One region of the Kitasatospora sp. Ki12 genome, then DNA from elsewhere that is predicted to be linked to it. Evidence: riboswitches for the same ligand, from Rfam matches in the RefSeq annotation. Region 1 holds a riboswitch; the other holds the start of a gene.
What was found. A riboswitch is a leader RNA that binds a small molecule or an ion and turns the genes downstream of it on or off. The one in region 1 is predicted to bind cobalamin.
Positions count from the first base shown of each region.

Region 2: linked by a shared signal. The riboswitch ahead of ACYP53_RS04260 (ribonucleoside-diphosphate reductase subunit alpha) and the one ahead of nicT (Nickel transporter NicT) in region 1 are both predicted to bind cobalamin.

Region 1 covers NZ_BAAIHT010000002.1:2,461,468-2,464,675, reverse strand. Annotated here, with positions in the region: gene ACYP53_RS28420 (hypothetical protein) at 1-283, opposite strand, end outside; gene ACYP53_RS28415 (ArsR/SmtB family transcription factor) at 356-739, opposite strand; cobalamin riboswitch at 822-1,035, shown strand; gene nicT (Nickel transporter NicT) at 1,068-2,183, shown strand; gene ACYP53_RS28405 (type B 50S ribosomal protein L31) at 2,274-2,522, opposite strand; gene rpmG (50S ribosomal protein L33) at 2,600-2,764, opposite strand; gene rpmB (50S ribosomal protein L28) at 2,925-3,161, shown strand; gene rpsN (30S ribosomal protein S14) at 3,161-3,208, shown strand, end outside.
Region 2 covers NZ_BAAIHT010000001.1:1,009,021-1,012,228, forward strand. Annotated here, with positions in the region: gene ACYP53_RS04255 (glycosyltransferase family 39 protein) at 1-1,098, shown strand, start outside; cobalamin riboswitch at 1,174-1,303, shown strand; gene ACYP53_RS04260 (ribonucleoside-diphosphate reductase subunit alpha) at 1,494-3,208, shown strand, end outside.

The DNA of each region.
Region 1 (3,208 bases):
CGGCGCAGGCGACGGCCAGGTCGAAGCGGTGCCGGACGGCGTCCTCCCAGTCCAGCACGGTGTAGCCGGGCAGGCCGTGGAGGTATTCGTCCAGGGCGCGGTCGGCGAAGGCGGAGCCGGGGTTGACGGTGAAGTAGCGGGCGATGCCGTCGGGGTTCAGCAGGCTGAGGACGTCCAGCACCCGGGTGGCCGAGGTGAGGGTGCGGGCGACCGCCAGCACGCGGGCTCTGACCGGTCGGGTGTTCCAGCGGTCGGCGGGCCAGGCGTGGGGGTGGGACGGCACACCATGATCGTACTCATCCGGGGTGCCGGCCAGGCGGCTGTCGCCCGAGTGTCGGTCAGCCCGCAGCTGTGGTCAGCCCGCCGCGGCGGTGGGTTCGTGGTGCTCGGCGGCGGCGCACTCGTCGAGGAGGGGGCGCATGGCCTCGTCCACGAGCCGGTAGCGCACCACACGTCCGTCCCGGTCGCCGGTGACCACGCCGGCCGTGCGGAGCAGCCGCAGGGCCTGGGAGACGGCGGGGTCGCGCATGCCGGTGGCGACCGCGAGGTCGGTGACGGCGAGCGGGCCGGCCCGGTGGAGGGCGAGCAGCAGGGCGAGCCGTCCGGGGTCGGAGAGCAGCGAGAACCGCTCGGACCAGGACCGGACGTGCGCGGTGTCGCCGATCGCGGCGATGGCCTCGCACACCCGGTGTCCGTCGATGGTGCGGTGGCCCGCGCGGTCGGCCGGTACGAGATGCATGACCGCATTCTTGCAGGCGGGGGGCTGTGATCCTGGACACCTGCGCAGGTGCGCAGCCTTGCACGGGTCGGGGGCGGACCCCTACGGTGTAGCCCGCCGTGGTGCTCGGGAAGACCGGTGACGGACCTTCAGTGGTCCCAGCCCGGAGCGGCCCTCGCCACTGTGATCGGGTGAATTCCTTCGTCCTCGACGGATTTCAGTCCGTGTCCACGAAGCCACTGGGCGCCTCGCGCACCCGGGAAGGCGGACCCGGATGTCCCGTAAGCCAGGAGACCGGCCGCGGCACTTCACGAAGTGATTCCACGAGGTGTTGGAGCGTGATCCGGACATGACCCTGCCCGAAACCGTCGCCGCGGAAGCCAAGGCGGCGCCGTCCGTGCTGCCCAGCTTCAGATGGAAGCGCGAGGACACCGTCCGCACGGCCGGGCTGATGGGGGTGATCCTGGCCATGCACGTGGTGGCCTTCGGGACGCTCGTCTTCCTGGTGGCGCCCGAACGGTACGCGGTCGGTACCCAGGTCTTCGGGGTGGGCCTGGGTATCACCGCGTACACCCTCGGCATGCGGCACGCCTTCGACGCCGACCACATCGCGGTGATCGACAACACCACCCGCAAGCTGATGGCGGACGGTAAGCGGCCGGTCTCGGTGGGCTTCTGGTTCGCCCTCGGGCACTCCTCGATGGTGGTCATCATGGCCGCCCTGGTGGCGGGCGGCGCGCAGCTGGCCAACACCCTGATGGACGACGAGTCGACCACCCACAAGTGGCTCGGCGTGGTCGGGACGACCACCTCCGGCGTGTTCCTCTACCTGATCGGCGCGCTCAACCTGGCGGCGCTGCTCGGCATCGTCAAGGTGTTCCGGGCGATGCGGGCCGGGCAGTACGACGAGGCGGAGCTGGAGGCGCACCTGGACTCGCGCGGCTTCATGGCCCGGGTGCTGAACCGGGCGACCCGCTCGATCACCCGGCCCGGGCAGATGTTCCCGGTCGGCATGGTGCTGGGGCTGGGCTTCGACACCGCGACCGAGGTCACCCTGATGGTGATGGCGGGCTCCGGCGCGGCCTCCGGGCTGCCCTGGTACGCGATCGTCTGCCTGCCGCTGCTGTTCGCGGCGGGGATGAGCCTGTTCGACACCCTGGACGGGACCTTCATGAACTTCGCGTACCAGTGGGCGTTCTCGAACCCGGTGCGCAAGGTGTACTACAACCTGACCATCACGGGGCTGTCGATCGCGGTGGCCTTCGTCATCGGCACCATCGAGCTGGTCGGGGTGCTGCACGAGAAGTTCGACCTCACCGACCCGGTGAGCGGCTGGATCGCGGACATCTCGCTGGACAACGTCGGCTACGCGATCGCCGGGCTGTTCGTGGTGGTCTGGGCGCTGGCGATCGGGTACTGGAAGGTCGCCAAGGTCGAGAAGCGCTGGGCGCCGCAGGAGCAGTGAGCCGCGCCGGCCCCCGTCGTCACACGCCGAACGGCGCCTCCCCGGGTGGGGAGGTGCCGTTCGGCGTTCCTCGGGCTCAGTTCCTCGGGCTCAGTGCTGGTCGCCGTAGCGCCGGCGGAAGCGCTCGACCCGGCCCGCGGTGTCCATCACGCGGGACTGGCCGGTGTAGAAGGGGTGGCTCGCCGAGGAGATCTCGACGTCGATCACCGGGTAGGTGCGGCCGTCCTCCCACTCGACGGTGCGGTCGCTGCCGACCGTCGACCGGGTCAGGAAGGCGAGGCCGCCGACCTTGTCGCGGAAGACGACCGGGCGGTAGGAGGGGTGGATTCCGGGCTTCATGGACGGGCTCCTCTCGGGGGCCTGCGGGGTGCTGGGGTTCTTGTCGGGTGTCGGGTGTCGGGTGCGGGCGCCGCCGGTCAGCGCTCCTCGCGGAAGTCGACGTGCCGGCCCGCGACCGGGTCGTACTTGCGCAGGACCATCCGGTCCGGGTCGTTGCGGCGGTTCTTGCGGGTCACGTACGTGAAGCCGGTGCCGGCGGTGGAGCGGAGCTTGATGACGGGGCGCAGTTCGCTGCGGGCCATGGGGCGTCCTCCTGGCGTCTGGGTCCTGGGTCCTGGGTCCTGGGTTCCGGGTCGCGGGTCTCGGGGTGCTGGGTCGAAACCGTACACCGAAATGGAAGTCATTTTCATCTGGTGTAACGTGAGCCCGGTCCTGCCCATTCCCGGACGCCAGGGAGCATTCATGTCCGCCCGCTGCCAACTCACCGGCCGCCGGCCCGGCTTCGGCAACGCGATCTCGCACTCGCACCGCCGCACGAGCCGCCGCTTCGACCCCAACATCCAGCGCAAGCGCTACTGGCTGCCCAGTGAGGGCCGGTACGTGCGGCTCGTCCTCAGCGCCAAGGGCATCCGCACCGTCGACACGATCGGCATCGAGGCCGCCGTCGCCCGTATCCGCGCCCGGGGGGAGAAGGTCTGATGGCCAAGCAGAGCAAGATCGCCAAGAACGAGCAGCGTCGCGCCACC
Region 2 (3,208 bases), on a different contig from region 1:
GTCGGCTTCTACGCCGCCCCCGAGTCCCTCGCCGTCCTGCTGGTCGCCCTCGCGGCCTGGGCCACGGTGTTCACCGCCCGGCGCCATCCGGCGCTGGTCCTGACCGCCGCCCCGGCCGCCGCGCTCGCCTGCGCCGTCGCGTACTCCGCGGCCTTCGCGGTCCCCGCCCTGGTCGCCCTCGCGGCGGCCACCTCCCGGCCGCCGGGCCGGCCCGTCCGGGCCGCCCTGCGCGCGCTGCTGCTGGCCGCCGGCACCGCCGTCCTGCTGCTCCCGTACGGCACGCTCGGCAAGGTCGCCGGGTGGTCTCCCTCGCAGGGCAACGCCCCCGGCTCGGCCGGCTCCGTCCTGTTCTCCACCCTCCAGTGGAGCGGCCTGTTCACCGTCCTCGCGGTGGCCGGGACGATCGCCTACGTCCGCCGCGAGCAGATGAACGAGCACGACGCGCCCGAGCGGGACACCGTCCCCGTCACCCGCGGCCGGCGCGCCCTGCTCGGCACCGCGCTGACCGCCACCGCCCTGCTCGTGCCGGCCGCCCACCTGTGGACCGGCACCTCCGGCGCGCTGTTCCGCCACCTCGGCTACGGCATGCTGCTCGCCGCCCCGCTCGCCGGGGTCGGCCTGACCCGGCTGGTCGGCGCCCACTTCCGCCACCCCCAGCTGGGCATCCTGGTCTGGGTCGCGCTGCTCGCCCTGGGTCTGGAGCAGTCCGCCCTGCGCTACCAGAACGGGCCCGACTCCGGCCGCCTGCTGGCCGTCCTGCGGATGCACGCGGTGCCGCAGGGCCGCTACCTCACCGAGGTCGACGGGCTCGCCGAGTACTACCTCGGGGCCGTCAGCACACCCGAGCAGTGGGTCTCCGCCCGTACCGGTACGGACTACCGCGACGCGGCCGGCGTGCAGCACCACGGGGACGACGGGAGCACCGCCGCGATCCGCGACGGCTGGTTCACCGTGGTCGTCCTCGACAGCACCGCGCCGAGGGCCACCGACCGGGCGCTGGGCGCCGCCCTGGCGGCCTCCGGGCAGTACCGGCTGGTCGCCCAATTCACCTCGCCGACCGGCGATTCGAGTACGTACAAGGTCTATCTCAAGCACTGACGGCCGACCCCGCCGGTCCGCACGGGCGACACGACAGGCACAACATATGGTGCCGCCACAGTCAGGCGCCACTACATGTATGCTCAATCCTGCTGTCGACGCAGGGGAACCCGGTGCGAATCCGGGACTGCCCCGCAGCGGTGAGCGGGCGGCCGGAACGGCCCTCCCCGCGAGTCCGAGTACCTGCCGACGGCCTGCGCCACGGCCCTCCCGCAGAGGCCGCGCCAGCACCAGCAGTACACCTCCGGGCCTCGCGGGCGGGCCGGGGAGACACCTCGCGCGACGCCGTCTGCGTTCGTGCCGTGCTCCCCTGCCCCGACCGGCCCGGTACCCCCGATCACCGCCGCCGATCGCCGCCAGGAGAGAGCGCCTTGACCACCGCTGCCTCAGCCACCCTGCCCGCCCAGGGCTCCGGTACCGCCTTCACCGACCCGAAGGTCTCCGACCCCGGCGGCGCCCTGCTGCGGCTGCTCACCGACCGCAGCGCCGACCTCACCGAGGTCGACCCCGGCCATGTCGCCGCCGCCGCGCTGCGCGGCCGCCACGCCGGCTCGGACTTCGCCGAGCTGCGCGGGCTGGCCGTGGACGCCGCCGCGTCGATGATCGCCGAGGACCCGCAGTACTCGAAGCTCGCCGCCCGCCTGCTCGCGCTGGAGATCGTCGACGAGGCGAACAGCCAGGGCTCCACGTCCTTCTCCGCCTCGATCGCCGTCGGCCACGCCGAGGGCCTGATCGGCGACACCACCGCGGCCTTCGTCGCCAAGCACGCCGCCGCCCTGGACGCCCTGATCGACGCCGCCGGCGACGACCGCTTCGAGTACTTCGGCCTGCGCACCGTGCAGTCCCGCTACCTGCTGCGCCACCCGATCACCCGCAAGGTGGTCGAGACCCCGCAGCACTTCCTGCTCCGCGTCGCCTGTGGTCTGGCGGTCGGGGACAGCGAGCAGTCGGTGCGCGAGGTGTCCGAGCTGTACGGCCTGATGAGCCGCCTGGAGTACCTGACCTCCTCGCCGACGCTCTTCAACTCCGGTACCCGGCACCCGCAGATGTCGAGCTGCTACCTGCTCGACTCCCCGCTGGACAACCTGGACTCGATCTACAACCGCTACGCGCAGATCGCCCGGCTGTCCAAGCACGCCGGCGGCATCGGCCTGTCCTACTCGCGCATCCGCTCGCGCGGCAGCCTGATCCGCGGCACCAACGGCAAGTCCAACGGCATCGTGCCGTTCCTGCGCACCCTCGACTCCTCGGTCGCCGCCGTCAACCAGGGCGGCCGCCGCAAGGGCGCCGCCTGCGTCTACCTGGAGACCTGGCACGCCGACATCGAGGAGTTCCTCGAGCTGCGCGACAACACCGGCGAGGAGGCGCGCCGGACCCACAACCTCAACCTGGCGCACTGGATCCCGGACGAGTTCATGCGCCGGGTCAACGCCAACGCGGACTGGTCGCTGTTCTCCCCCGCCGACGTGCCCGAGCTGGTCGACCTGTGGGGCGCCGACTTCGACGAGGCCTACCGCAAGGCCGAGCTGGCCGGCAAGGCCGTCCGGACCATCCCCGCGCAGACCCTGTACGCCCGGATGATGCGCACCCTGGCGCAGACCGGCAACGGCTGGATGACCTTCAAGGACGCCTCCAACCGCGCCGCCAACCAGACCGCGCTGCCGGGCCGCACGGTGCACTCCTCCAACCTGTGCACCGAGATCCTGGAGGTCACGGACGACTCCGAGACCGCCGTCTGCAACCTCGGCTCGGTCAACCTCGGCGCCCACGTGGCCGCCGGCGCCACCGCCGCCGACCTGCTGGGCGCGATGGACTGGGATCGGCTGGACGCCACCGTGCGCACCGCCGTCACCTTCCTCGACCGCGTGGTGGACATCAACTTCTACCCGACCACCGAGGCCGGTACGTCCAACTCCCGCTGGCGCCCGGTGGGCCTCGGCGTGATGGGCCTGCAGGACGTCTTCTTCAAGCTGCGGATCGACTTCGACTCGGCCGAGGCGAAGCAGCTGTCGACGATGATCGCCGAGCGCATCATGCTCACCGCCTACGAGCGCTCCGCCGACCTGGCCGAGCAGCTCGGCCGGCACGAGGCGTACGGCGAGACCCGCGC